DNA from 2 places in the Duganella sp. HH101 genome. Region 2 is predicted to be linked to the other one. Evidence: predicted binding sites of a transcription regulator. Region 2 holds the regulator's gene; the other holds the start of a gene.
What was found. Region 2 encodes FNR, which switches genes on or off when oxygen is low (the NO sensors DNR and NnrR bind a similar motif). Its sites were predicted from a motif close to TTGATNNNNATCAA; they were not measured.
Positions count from the first base shown of each region.

Region 1: a site for FNR is predicted at 1,696-1,709, ahead of DUGA2_RS13320 (universal stress protein). Genes of this name have one in related genera too.

Region 1 covers NZ_LRON01000007.1:67,480-74,612, forward strand. Annotated here, with positions in the region: gene DUGA2_RS13315 (universal stress protein) at 1-787, opposite strand, end outside; gene DUGA2_RS13320 (universal stress protein) at 797-1,639, opposite strand; gene DUGA2_RS13325 (flavodoxin) at 1,816-2,319, opposite strand; gene DUGA2_RS13330 (efflux transporter outer membrane subunit) at 2,400-3,815, opposite strand; gene DUGA2_RS13335 (efflux RND transporter permease subunit) at 3,812-6,943, opposite strand; gene DUGA2_RS13340 (efflux RND transporter periplasmic adaptor subunit) at 6,972-7,133, opposite strand, start outside.
Region 2 covers NZ_LRON01000003.1:261,465-268,597, reverse strand. Annotated here, with positions in the region: gene DUGA2_RS06330 (response regulator) at 1-2,773, opposite strand, end outside; gene DUGA2_RS06325 (alpha/beta fold hydrolase) at 2,866-3,612, opposite strand; gene DUGA2_RS06320 (DUF2892 domain-containing protein) at 3,811-4,041, shown strand; gene DUGA2_RS06315 (RNA polymerase sigma factor) at 4,038-4,556, shown strand; gene fnr (fumarate/nitrate reduction transcriptional regulator Fnr) at 4,603-5,361, shown strand; gene DUGA2_RS06305 (FixH family protein) at 5,362-5,886, opposite strand; gene ccoG (cytochrome c oxidase accessory protein CcoG) at 5,897-7,133, opposite strand, start outside.

The sequences.
Region 1 (7,133 bases), on a different contig from region 2:
GCGTTTCATGCAGGCGCCGGTGGCCGTAGCCGCCCATCACCAGCAAGTCGCAAGCCCGTTCGGCCGCCGCGCACAGCAGGGCTGAGCCGGTGTCGACGGTGGTGAACTCGCGCATCACGTCGACCCGCAAGCCGTGGCGCGCCAGGAACAGCGACATGTCGGCGCCCGGCTCGCTGCCATGGCGGGCCGGGTCGCGGTCGGGGTTGAGCACCAGCAGCGTGATGCGCTCGGCCAGCCGCAGCAGCGGCAGCGCGTCCGTGAAGGCACGCGCCGCCTGGGCGCTGCCGTCCCAGGCCAGCAGCGGATGGCGCGCCAGCGTGGGCGCCGGTGCACCGGCCGCGCTGGCCGCGTTCGGCACCAGCAGCAGCGGCCGCCCGCTTTGCAGCAGCAGTTCCGGCGGCAGCGGACGGTTGACGCCGAACTGGATGTCGTCGGGGTCGGTCTGGCTCAGCACCAGCAGGTCGGCATAGCGGGCGTGCAGCAGCAGGGCGCTTTCGGCGTCGTCCTCCTGCAGGCTGCTGGACCATTTGCCGATGCCGGCCGCCGTGGTGTCGCGCTCGAAGGCGGCGAGCGCGCCCGCCGCCTGCCGGCGCAGGTGGTCGAGGATGTGGGGCGGCAGCGGCCACGCGCCCAGCGTGTCGTCCCACTCGGCGTAGCGCGAGAGGCCGGTCGTCGCCACGCCGGTCAGGTGGGCGCCGGTGGCTTGCGCCAGCTGAGCCGCCAGCGCATAGCGGGCGGGGGCGTGCCGCGATTGGTCGCAATGCACCGCGATGGTCTGGTAGCTCATCGTCGGGCCTCAGTGCGACATCAGGACGGGCAAGGTCATCGACTCAAGCAGCGTGCGCGTGACGCCGCCCAGCACCATTTCGCGCCAGCGCAGGTGGCCGTAGGCGCCCATCACCAGCAGGTCGGCGCCGAGGTCGGCCGACAGCGACAGCAGTGCCTCGCCGACATTCATGCCTTCCGGCTTGGGCTGCTGCAAGACCTCGACCTTGACGCCGTGGCGCGCCAGGAACAGCGCGATGTCCGCGCCAGGCTCGGCGCCGTGCACGCCGTACTGGCGCTTGGGATCGAACACGGCCAGCGTCACGCGGGCGCTGCGGCGCAGCAGCGGCAGTGCGTCGGTGACGGCGCGGGTGGCGGCGCGGCTGCCGTCCCAGGCCACCAGCGCGTGGCGGTCGATGTGCGGATATTTGCCGACGTAGGGCACGACCAGCACCGGCCGGCCGCCGTACAGCGCCAGGTAGGCCGCCAGGCCCGGCCCCAGCAGCAGGCCTTCGTCGCCCGGCTCGCTCTGGCTCAGCACCACCAGGTCGGCGTAGCGCGCCTGCAGCACCAGGCCGTCCTGGGCCGCGTCGTCGCTGATGCGGCGCTCGTAGCGCGTGCCGGCCGCGCTGGCCTGGGCTTCGAAGCGGTCCAGCGCCTGCTCGGCGCTGCGCGTCAGGTCGTCGATCTGGTCCTGCGGCACCATGCCGGCGTACATCATGGCGCTGTTGCGGTAGTACTCCGACAGCACGCCGGTCGCTGCCGCGCCGATCAGGTGGGCGTCCTGCTCGCTGGCGAGCCGGGCCGCCACGGCGACGCGCTCGGAGACGGTGTCCGAGTTGTCGACGTGGACGAGGATGGATTTGTAGGACATGGCGTACTCCTGGTCTGTTGAAAAACTCAGGCTAACAAACGCTATTCGCAAAATATATGATGTGGATCAAATTTCCGGCAATACCTCATATAGTTCGGTGTGGCCGAAGCCCTGCTCGTAATCCAGCACCGAAATGATGGTTGGCGTGATACGGACGAACACGGCGCCCGGCCAGGTCACGCTTTGGCCGCCGCCTCGCTGTCGCGCACGACGGCCAGCTCGTCGGCGAAGCCCGCCAGCGTCGGCATATAGGCATCGCTGAGCACGTCGCGCTGGCGCAGGCTCATGCTGGCGACCGGCAGTTTGTTGCACAGCTCGGCCATGGCGGTCAGCACGTCGGCGCCGCCGCTGCCGCCCATGGTGCAGAACAGGCCGATGCGGCGGAAGTGTTCGCGCTGTTGCCGGATGTAGCTGCGCATCGGTGCGCTCATGCGACCGGCCCAGACCGGCGTGCCGAGGATGACGAAGAGGTAGTCGGCGGGGCGGTGCTCGGGAGCGGCGATGTCGGCGGGCTGGCGGCGCAGGGCTTGCCAGGCCGAGCGCAGATAGCCCGTTACACCGGTGCGCGGGCGCACGTCTTGTATGCGCTCCAGGTCCGCGCCGCAGGCCTGGGCGAGGGCGGCGGCCACTTTGGCGGTGACGCCGGAGCGGGAGTAGTACACGATCAGGACTGGTTTCATGGCGGCTCCTTGCGTGGCCCGCTATCGGACCCCGCTGGTTAGACCGCGAGACGGCGCCATAGTTCCGGCGCCGTCGAACTTCAGCTGCTGCTCAGGCCTCCGCCCAGCGCCTTGTACAGCGCTACCGCATTGCCGAACTCGTTGCGGCGCAGTTCCAGCAGGTTTTGCTGGGCGGCGTACAGCAGGCGCTGCGCATCCAGCAGTTCCAGCCGGCTGTCCTGGCCCGCGTCGTAACGCAGGCGGGACAGCGCCAGGCGCCGCCCGGCGGCTTGCACCACGCGCGACTGCGCCTCTATCTGGCGGCCGTAGGTGGCCCGGCCCGCCAGGCCGTCCGCCACTTCGCGGAACGCGGTCTGTATCGCCTTTTCATACTCGACCACGGCGGCGGACTTGCGCACCTCCGCCAGCCTCAGCTCCGAACGCAGCTTGCCGTGGTTGAACAGCGGCTGCGTGATCTGCGGCGCGAACGACCACACGCGCTGGCCGCTGTCGAACATGCCGGACAGCGACGGACTGGCGTATCCCAGGCTGGCGGTCAGCGAAATCTGCGGGAAGAAGGCGGCGCGCGCCGCGCCGATGTCGGCGTTGGCGGCCAGCAGCCCCTGTTCGGCCTGGCCGATGTCGGGACGGCGCGACAGCAGGTCGGACGGCAGGCCGGCCGGCAGTTGCACCAGCACCGGCTGCTTGTCCAGCGCCACGCCCGGCGGCAGGCCGGCGGGCGCGTGTACGCCGGTCAGCAGGTCGAGCGCGTTGCCCGCCAGCGCCACGGCGCGCAGCCGCGCCTCGCGGTCGGCCTGGGCGGTGGCGACCTGGCCTTCCGCTTCGGCCACGTCCAGACCGCTGCGCTGGCGCGCGCTCTTCAGCTGCTGCGCCAGCTCCAGCGAGCGCTGCCAGTCGGTCAGCGTGCTTTCGGTCAGCAGCAGCTGTTCTTCGGCCAGGCGCTGGGCGAAGTAGGCGTCGGCCACCGCGCCGACCAGGGCGATCTGCGCGGCGCGGCGGCTGGCGTCGCTGGCCACGTAGCGGGCGAATGCTGCTTCGGACAGCGCCGCCACGCGGCCAAACAAGTCGAGCTCGAAGGCGCTGACGCTCAGGCCCGCGCTCTTCTGGCTGCCCACCGAGGCGGCCGATCCGCCGCCCGCCGGACTGCGCTGCCGGGACAGACCGGCGTTGGCGCTCAGCGTCGGCAGGCGGGCGCTGTCCTGGATGTCGAACTGCGCGCGCACGGCCTGCACGTTGAGCAAGGCCAGCCGCAGGTCGCGGTTGTTTTTCAGCGCCAGGTCGATCAGCGATTGCAGGCGCGGATCGCCGAACATGGTTTTCCAGCCGAGGTCCGCGCCTGTGCCGGCCTCGGGCGGGCTGGCGGCGAGGCCGCCGAAACTGGCAGGCACCGGCGGCAGCGGTTTCTCCAGCACCGGCGTCAGCGAGCAGGCGCCCAGCAGCAGGGCCAAGGCCAGCGCGGCCGGCGCCTTGGCTGGGATACGAGGTTTGCACATCATGCTTGTTTCTCCACGAGGTCGGCCGCCGGCTGGCGCTTGGCGCCGAACCGTTCAACCAGGCCTACTACAACGACATAAAATACCGGCACAAAGAAGATCGCCAGGATGGTCGCGCTGACCATGCCGCCGAACACGCCGGTGCCGATCGCGTGCTGCGTCTCCGAGCTGGCGCCGCCGGCCAGCATCAGCGGCAGCACGCCGAGCGCGAAGGCCAGCGAGGTCATCAGGATCGGACGCAGGCGCAGGCGGGCCGCTTCGATGGCCGATTCCACCAGTCCCTTGCCCTGCTGGTGCAGCTGGCGCGCGAACTCGATGATCAGGATCGCGTTCTTGGCCGACAGACCGATCACGGTGATCATGCCGACCTTGAAGAACACGTCGTTCGGCATGCCGCGCATCATCACGGCGGCCACGCAGCCGATCAGGCCCAGCGGCACCACCAGCATCACCGACACCGGTATCGCCCAGCTCTCGTACAAGGCCGCCAGCACCAGGAACACCACCAGCATCGACAGCGCCATCAGCATCGGCGCTTGCGCCGCCGACTGTCTTTCCTGCAGCGACACGCCGGCCCACTCGACCGCATAGCCGGGCGGCAGTTGCTTGGCCAGGTTTTCCATTTCCGCCATGGCCTCGCCGCTGGATGCGCCGGGCGCCGCGCTGCCGCTGATGCGCGCCGTCGGATAGCCCTGGTAGCGCACCATTTGCAGCGGCGTCTCGCGCCACTGCGGCGTCACCACTTCGCTCAGGCGCACCATGCCGCCGGCCGCGTTGCGCACGTGCAGGCGCAACACGTCGTCCAGCTGCATGCGGGCGTTGGCGTCGGCCTGGATGATCACCTGCTGCATGCGGCCACGGTTGGGGAAGTCGTTCACATACTGCGAACCCATGGCCACCGACAGCGTGTCGCTGATGCTGGCGAAGCTCACGCCCAGCGCTTCGGCTTTCTGGCGGTCGATGTCGAGGCGGATGCTGGTGCCGTTGGGCAGGCCTTCCGGATAGACGCCGGCCACCAGCTTGCTGTGCGCGGCCAGGCCCAGCAGCTTGTCCTGCGCCGCCTTCAGCGCGGCTTCGCCCTGCGCGGCGCGGTCCACCAGGCGCAGCGAGAAGCCCGACGAGTTGCCGAGGTCGTCGATGGCCGGCGGCATCACGCTCATCACCATGCCTTCGTTGGTCTGCGACATGGCGGCCTGGGCCAGCGCCACTTCTTCCTGCACGGTGGCGCCGTTGCGCTTGTCCCAGTCCTTCAGCATGGTGAAGGCGATGGCCGCGTTCGGGCCGCTGCCGGTGAAACTCCAGCCCAGGATGGACTGGTTGTTGGCGATGCCGGTGCGCGAGGTCAGATGGTCCTCGTACTGCTTGACGATATCGAGCGTGCGTTCGGTGCTGGCGTCGGACGGCAGCTGGATCGAGGTGATGAAGTAGCCCTGGTCTTCTTCCGGCAGGAAGGAGGCCGGCAGCACGCGGAAGGCGAACACCAGCATGCCGACCAGCACGGCGAACACCAGCATCACGCGGCCGGAGCGTTTGATCACGCGCGCCACGCCGCTTTCGTAGCGCAGGTTCATACGGTCGAACTGGCGGTTGAACCAGCCGAAGAAACCGGTCTTCTGATGATGGCCCGGATCGACCGGCTTGAGCAGCGTGGCGCACAGGGCCGGCGTCAAGGTCAGCGCCAGGAAGGCGGAGAACAGGATGGACACTGCCATCGACAGCGTGAACTGGCGATAAATCGCGCCCACCGAGCCGCTGGCCAGCGCCATCGGAATGAACACCGCCGTCAGCACCAGCGTGATGCCGATGACCGCGCCGGTGATCTCGCGCATGGCCTTGGAGGTGGCGGCCTTGGGCGACAAGCCCTCGGTCGCCATCAGGCGCTCGACGTTCTCGACCACGACGATGGCGTCGTCGACGATGATGCCGATGGCCAGCACCATGCCGAACATGGTCAGCACGTTGACCGAGAAACCGAGCAGCAGCATGATGGCGAACGTGCCCAGCAGCGCGATCGGCGCGACGATGGCCGGGATCAGCGTATAGCGTATCTTTTGCAGGAACAGGTACATGACCAGGAACACCAGCACCATTGCTTCGATCAGCGTGTGGATCACCTTCTCGATGGAGATCTTGACGAAGGGAGCGGTATCGAACGGCACCGAGTAGGCGATGCCGGACGGCAGCGTCTTGCTCAGCTCGTGCATGCGCGCACGCACGGCGTCGGCGGTCTTGACCGCGTTGGCGCCGGGCGACAGCTTGACGGCGGCGCCGGTGGCGGCGCGGCCGTTTTCACGCGTGGCGCTGGCGTAGTTCTGCGCGCCCAGCTCGACGCGGGCGACATCGCCCATGACGACCTTGGAGCCGTCCAGGTTGGCGCGCAGTACGATGGCGGCGAACTCTTCAGGCGTCTGCAACTGGCCCTGCACCGTCAGCGGGATCGAGACGCGCTGGCCGGCCAGCGACGGCGTGTCGCCGATGCGGCCGGGGGCGATCTGCGCGTTCTGCTGCGCCACCGCCGTGCCCAGGTCGCTCATGGTCAGCTTGTAGGACAGCAGCTTGGCGGGGTCGACCCAGATGCGCATGGCTTTCTCGGCGCCGAACAGCTGCACCTGGCCCACGCCGGGGATGCGGCGCAGCTCCTCGACGATGTTGCGCGCCATGTAGTCGCTGAGGTCGATCTCGTCGTACTTGCCGTTGGAAGCGCTGAGGCCGACGATCATCAGGAAGCCGGAGCCGGCCGATTCGACCGACAGGCCGTTCTGGCGCACCGCCTGCGGCAGGCGCGGTTCGACCGACTTCAGGCGGTTCTGCACGTCCACCTGGGCCAGCTCGGGATTGGTGCCCGGCTTGAAGGTGGCGGTGATCTGCGCCGAGCCGGAAGTGTCGGCCGACGATTCGAAGTACAGCAGGTTCTTGACGCTGGACAGGTCGCGTTCGATCAGGCTGACCACCGCGTCGTTCATGGTCTGCGGCGTCGCGCCCGGATAGCTGGCCGAGATGGTGACGCTGGGCGGCGCCACCGACGGATAGCGTTCCACCGGCAATTGCGGAATCGCGATCAGTCCGAACAGGACGATGAAAATGGCGATCACCCAACCGAAGATCGGGCGGTCGATAAAGAATTGAGGCATGGGGTATTCCTATCTGATCCTTGCGGTATTAACGCTGCGCCGCCGGGGCGGCCACGTTGGCCAGGGTGGCGGCTTGCCGCTTCCATGGCGAGATGTCGAGCTTGGTGTCCGGCTGGATGCGGTCCAGTCCTTCGACCGCCACGCGCTCGCCGCTCTTCAGGCCTTGCGTGACCAGGTAGCTGTGGCCGAC
Region 2 (7,133 bases):
CCACGTCCAGCGTCGCGCCCGCGTGTTCGAGGATGCCGCGCGCCACCACCTGGTTCAGCGCATTGTCTTCCACCAGCAGGAAGTGGCGGCCGGCCAGGCTGCCGGCGATGCTGGCGTCGGCCACCGGCTGCGGCTGGCCGTCGCTCTTGGCGACCAGCGCTTGGTGCAGCGCGTCGAACAGGTTGGAACTGGTGATGGGCTTGACCAGCACCACGTCGGCCTCCGGCGCGTTGGAGATTTCCTCCACATGGTCGCGGGCGAAGGCGTTGACCATCACCACGATGGGCTGCTTGTTGCCGGCCGCCGCCTCGCGGATGCCCTTGGCCGTGGCCAGCCCGTCCATGCCGGGCATGTGCCAGTCGGCCAGCACCACGTCGTAGGTCTGGTTCGACTGCTGGCTCTGGCGGTAGCGGTGCAGCGCGGCCGCGCCGGAATCGACCTCGTCCGCATGCCAGCCCCAGGCCCGTATCAGCTTGGCGATCACTTCGCGGCTGGTGCGGTTGTCGTCGGCCACCAGCAGGCGCAGATTGCCCAGCGCCGGCTTGCGGCGCTCGTCCGGCAGCTCCGGCAACACGTCGAACGGCAGGCTGAACCAGAAGGAAGTGCCGCGCCCCTGGGTGCTGCTGACGGCGATCTGCCCGCCCATCAGCTCGATCAAACGCTTGGTGATGGCCAGGCCCAGGCCGGTGCCGCCGAAGCGCCGCGTGATGCTCTGGTCGCCCTGCGAGAAGGCCTGGAACAATTGCCCCAGCTGGGTCTCGGTCATGCCCATGCCGGTGTCGCGCACCTCGAAGCGCAGCAGCGCGTGGTCCTCGTCGCGCGCGCTGAGCTCGACGCTGACCACCACCTCGCCCTGCTCGGTGAACTTGATGGCGTTGCCGGCCAGGTTGACCAGGACTTGCTGCAGCCGCATGGAATCGCCGCGCAGGTGGCGCGGCACGGCCGGGTCGACGCTGATCGCCAGCTCCAGCTCCTTGTCGCTGGCGTTCATGGTCATCAAGGTCGCCAGCGAGTTCATGGTGTCGTCCAGCGCGAAGTCCACCGGCGACAGTTCCATGTGGCGGGCCTCGATCTTGGAGAAATCCAGCACGTCGTTGAGGATGCCCAGCAGCGACTGGCCCGACACCCGCACCATGCTCAGGTATTTGCGCTGCTGCGGCGTCAGCGGCGTATTGCCGAGCAGGTAGACCATGCCCAGCACGGCGTTCATCGGCGTGCGGATCTCATGGCTCATATTGGCCACGAACTCGCTCTTGGCGCGGTTGGCCGCCTCGGCGCGGTCGCGCTCGCGCTCCAGCTCCTCGGCGCGCGCCTCCACTTCCAGCCGCAGCCGGTGGCGCTCGGTGATGTCGGAAATCACCGCCAGCACTTTCGTGCCCTGGTCGGTGCGCACCGCGCTCAGGTTGATCTCGACCGGGAACTCGCTGCCATCCCGGCGCAAGCCGTACAGCACGGTGCCGTCGCCCATGCGCACCGGCTCGGCGCTGAGGCGCTCGGCAAAGAATTTGACGCGGTGGCCGGCGTGCTGGCCGCGCAGGCGTTCCGGCACCAGCATTTCCAGCGGCTGGCCCAGCACGGCGTCGCGTTGGTAGCCGAAATAGCGCTCGCCTTCGCGGTTGAAGGTTTCGATGCGGCCATCGACGCCGACCACGACGATGGCGTTGGGCGCGAACTCGACCAGGCTTTGCAGGCGTGCGTCGGCCGCCAGGCGTTCGTGCATCAGTTCGTTGAAGGCGGTGGTCAGCTGGCCGACCTCGTCCTGTCCCTGGGTGGGCAGCGGCGTGAAGCGGCCGGGGTTGTCGCGCAGGGCGACGATGGCGTCGCGCAGCCGTATCAGCGGCGCCAGCAGGCGCAGCGTCAGCCAGCCGATCAGCGCGGCGGCCGCCAGCGAGGCCAGGCCGCCCCACAGCAGCAGCCGGTACAGCACGCCGTTGAAGGGTTCGAACGCTTCCTCGGCCGGCAGCGAGGCGGCCAGCACCCAGTCCACCGACTTCAGCGCCTTGTAGCTGTTGAGGGTGCGCTTGCCGGCGCCGTTGACGCTGTCGACCGTGCCTTCGAAGTCCTGCTCCAGCGCCTGGGTGGTGGCGGGGTTGGCGTTGGGCTGGCGCGGCTTGAGCAGGCGGCCCAGTTCGGGATGCAGCACGTACACCGGCTGCGGGCCGCGGGTCAGCGCGAAGTAGTAGCCGGTGCGGCCGACCTTGGCGTTGCGCAGGTGGCCCAGCAGATTGTCCTTGTACAGCCGCAGCACGCCGACCAGCAGGCACACCACCTCGCCGTTGGCGTCCAGCACCGGCGCCACCATCTGCACGATGGGCTGCTTGCCGGCGCGGCCGATCAGCGGCTCGGTGATCAGCGGCTTGCGGGCGCGCATCACGGTCTTGAAGTAGGCGCGGTCGGAGGCGTCGATGCCGGCGCGGCCCGGCACTTCGGGCAGGTCGGCGATCACCATGCCCTCGGGGTTGATCACCAGCAGGTCGTCGAACAGCGCCAGCACGGCGCGGTCCTGGTAGTAGGTGCGCAGTTGGCCGGGGTTGCGGGCGATGGCGGCCGGCGTGTTGCGCGCCGACACGGCGATGATATCGAGCAGCATCAACAGCTTGTCGTCGAGCTCCTCGGCCGTGCGGTTGATCAGCGCCGTCTGCTGCGTGAACAGCACCCTGGTGAAGTCGTCCTGCATGCGATGGGTTTGCACCACCGTCACCAGCGCGATCATCAGAACCGAGGTGATGCTGGTGGCCAGCGCAACTTTTGCCTTGATGCCAAGTGACTTCATTTCATCCTTAGTAGGCGAGGCCGGGCGGGATTGGAAAAAAATATGAAAATGCCAGCAAATTCTCCTATCAAAGCCCGGCCTTGGCAACAGGATTAACGCTGGGCGGCGGCGATGATCACCTCGGCGACCTTGGCCGGCTGCGAAACCATGGGCACATGGCTGGTTTTCAGCGTGACGGTGGTGGCGTTGAGCTTCCTGGCGAAGGCTTGCTGCAGCGCCGGCGCGATCATGCGGTCGTTGGCGGCGGCGATGTAGTAGTTGGGCTTGGTTTTCCACGCGGCCACGGTGGTGGCGTCGCCGAAGGCCTTGGCGTTGATCGGGCCCTGGGTGGCGGCGATCAGCGCGGCGGTGGCCGGCGGCACGTCCTGGGCGAAGTTCTTGGCGACCGAGTCGGCAGGAAGCCACAGGTAGCCGGCGGCGTCGGCCTGCAGGGTGGCGATGCCGGGCGGCACGGCGTAGTCCTTGCCCAGGTTGGCGGTGGCCTCGCCTTCGGACGGCGCGAACGCGGCCACATAGACCAGGGCCTTGATTTTATCGCTGGTGCCGGCCTGGGTGATGACGGTGCCGCCCCACGAGTGGCCGACCAGCACCACCTTGCCGGTTTGCGCATCGACCACGCGCTGGGTGGCGGCGACGTCGTCGGCCAGCGAGCTCAATGGGTTCTGCACGGCCACCACTTTCAAGCCCTTGGCCTGCAGCAGCGGAATGACCTTGTCCCAGCTGGAACCATCGGCGAACGCGCCGTGGACCAGGACGACGGTGGTGTCGGCGGCCGGGGCGGCGGCCTGGGCGGCGAATGCGGAAGCCAGCAGTGCGGTAGCGATCAGGGTGCGTTTCATGATGTTTTCTTTCAGTTGGGTAGTTGGCGATCAAATAGTGTGCTACTTGATGTGTTGAACTATAGCTCGCAATTTAATCGCGTGCAAGATAAAAATTCTAAATATTTTGTGATAATTCATCCGCAGCGCGAATCCAAACCGCGCCGGCCGCCCTCTTAGCAGCCGAGGGACTTCCTCTGCGACGAATTGGAGTGCACTATGTTCTATGTGAAAAATGTACCAAACTGGGAGCGCGCGCTGCGCGTGGTGGCCGGCCTGATCGCCGTCTGGATAGGCATAGTCGTGCTGGGCGGCATGTGGGGCATGGCGCTGGCGGCGTCGGCGGCGGGCATCGTCGGCTCCGGCCTGTTCGGCTTTTGCCCGATGTGCGCGCTGGTCGGCCGCCGGCTGGACAAGGCGCAGGCTGCCCAACATAACGGAAATCCATGACACTGGCGGCACACCATCTCCCCGTGCTGGACGCCGCCCACCGCGGCGATCCGGCGGCGCTGGCGCAGCTGCTGCGGCTGTGCCAGCCCGACATCCGCCGCTACGCCCAGCGCAACTGCCTGATCGGCGACGTCGACGACGCCGTGCAGGAAGCCTTGCTGGTGCTGTCGCGGCGGCTGTCGTCGGTGCGCCTGCTGGCGGCGTTTTCCGGCTGGCTGTTCCAGGTCGTCAAGCGCGAGTGCCACCGCCTCGGCCGCATGGCGCTGGGCCACGATCCGTGGGACGACGAGCGCGCCGAGCAGTGGCTGGCCAGCCAAGACACGGCCGGCCTGCGGCTGGAGCTGGTCAACGCGCTGGAATCGCTGCCGGCCGATTATCTGCAGGTGGTGCTGCTGCGCGACTTCGCCGAGCTGTCGATCGCCGAAATCGCCGCCGAAGTGGGCGACAGCAGCGCGGCGGTCAAGAGCCGCTTGCATCGTGCAAGGAAAATGGCGCGCGAATACTTGATCGGATGACTGCGGCATCGACCACAGATGACGACAAATGGTCTACACTGGCTGCATGATACGAGAACTTCCAGAGCTGGTCCTGCCCAGCGCCACCATCGAGATCCTCAAGGCCAGTTGTGCGACCTGCAGCATGCACCAACTGTGTTTGCCCATGGGGCTGGACAACAACGATATGGACCGGCTCGACCAGATCATAGGCCGCCGGCGTAAAGTGGCGCGCGGCGCCACGCTGTTCCGCATCGGCGATCCCTTCCAGAGCCTGTTTGCGATACGCCTGGGCCATTTCAAGACCTACCAGGTCAACCGCGAGGGCGCCGAACAGATCACCGGCTTCCAGATGGCCGGCGAACTGCTGGGCATGGACGCCATCAGCACCGACCTGCACCATTGCACCGCCGTGGCGCTGGAAGACAGCGAGGTGTGCGAGATTCCATTCGGCAGCCTGCAACAACTGCTGGCCGATATGCCGACGCTGCTGCGCCACTTCCACCGCATGATGAGCCAGGAAATCACGCGCGAGCAAAGCGTGATGCTGTTGCTGGGGAATATGCAGGCGACCCAGCGTTTTGCCGCCTTCCTGATCAACCTGTCGTCGCGCTACGAGGCGCGCGGCTACTCGCCCAACACCTTCCAGCTGCGCATGTCGCGCGAGGAAATCGGCAACTACCTGGGGCTGACGATCGAGAGCATCAGCCGCCTGCTGTCCAAGTTCAAGAAGGAAAGCCTGCTGCGCGTGAGCAACCGCGAAATCGAATTGCTCGACGTGCCGACGCTGAAAGCCATCACCGCCGGCATGCAGACCTGCGCCTGATTAGTTGTCGGCCTGCAGCGTCACTTGGCGCTGCGCCGGCCAGGTCCACGCGCCGGCCAGCCGCCAGTCGCGCTGCTCGCCCTCCACCAGCACCACCCAGCGGCTGCGCTCCAGCATCGGCAGATTGATCTGGAACGCGCCGAACTCGTCCGGCTGCACCACCAGCTGGATATCCTTCTCCGGCAGCGTCGCATGCGACAGGTGGACGAACAGCCGCTCGCTCCGGCCCTGGTCGCTGCTATTGCGCCGCAGCTGGCCGTTCAGCGTGCCGGTGGTGGCGTCGTAGCCCAGCGACATCGACAGGCCCAGCGTCGAGGCCAGGCGGTCGCGCCGCAAGTCCTGGTTGATGGCCTTGCCCTGCTTGTAGTAGTCGCCCACCACCAGCGCGTCCTGCTGCGACCAGGCCAGGTAGCCGGTATAGCTGCCGGCCACCACCACCACGGCCGGGCCGAGCATCAGCAGCCACGGCCAGCGCTGCTTCCACCACGGCGTCGCCGGCGCTTGCGCCATCATCGATACGCTCATCTTGCTCTCCTTAGCGCGGCACGAAAAATACCGCGTGTTCCTTCACATGCAGCGACGGCTGGTCGACTGCGGTCAGTTCGATTTCGATCTTGTTCGAGCCCGGCTGGCCGGCGCCGTGCTCGGTGCGCAGGCGGATCGGATAGGCCTTGGTCTCGGTGCCTTCCACCCGCACCTCTTCCGGCGTCACCTGCGACAGCGTGGGCAGGCCGCCGACGCGGATGCGGTAGGTGTGCGCCTGCTCGGTCGTGTTCATGATCTGCAGGCGGTAGACGTTTTCGATCATGCCCTCCTCGACCTCGCGCCCCATGGCGCCGCGGTCGCGTATCACGTCCAGCTTGAGCGGCGTGCGCAGCCACAGCGCGATGCCGACCGCCGCCACGATCAGCGCCAGGATGCCGGCGTAGATCTTCACCCGCGGCCGCAGCGTGCGCTGGCGGATCTCGGTCGGCGTGTAGTGCATCAGCAGCGCCCGCTCGGTGCTGTAGCGTATCAGGCCGCGCGGCTGGCCGATCTTGTCCATCACGCCGTTGCAGGCGTCGACGCAGGCGGCGCAGCCGATGCACTCGTACTGCAAGCCCTTGCGGATATCGATGCCGGTCGGGCACACCTGCACGCACAGGCTGCAGTCGATGCACGAGCCGCCGTTGACTACATCGCGCTTGTTGAGCGGCGCGCGCGGTTCGCCGCGTTCGCCGTCGTAGGTGATGATCAGCGTGTCGCGGTCGAACATCGAGCTCTGGAAGCGGGCGTACGGGCACATGTACTTGCACACCTGCTCGCGCAGCCAGCCGGCGTTGCCGTAGGTGGCCAGGCTGTAGAACACCACCCAGAACCATTCCCACGGGCCGAAGCTCAAGGTCAGCACCTCGTTGCCCAGCAGCTTGATCGGCGTGAAGTAGCCGACGAAGGTGAAGCCGGTCCACAGCGCCACCGCGCCCCAGGCCAGGTGCTTGGCGCTTTTCTTGCCGAACTTGGCGGCCGACATCGGCTGCCGGTCCAGCGCCATGCGGGCGCTGCGCTTGCCTTCGATCTTGCGTTCTATCCACAGGAAGATTTCGGTGTACACCGTTTGCGGACAGGCGAAGCCGCACCACACCCGCCCCGCCACCGCCGTGGCGAGGAACAGCAAATAGGCGCAGATGATCAGCAGCGCCGCCAGGTAGATGAAGTCCTGCGGCCACAAGACCAGGCCGAAGATGTAGAACTTGCGCGCCGCCAGGTCGAACAGCAGGGCCTGGCGTCCGTTC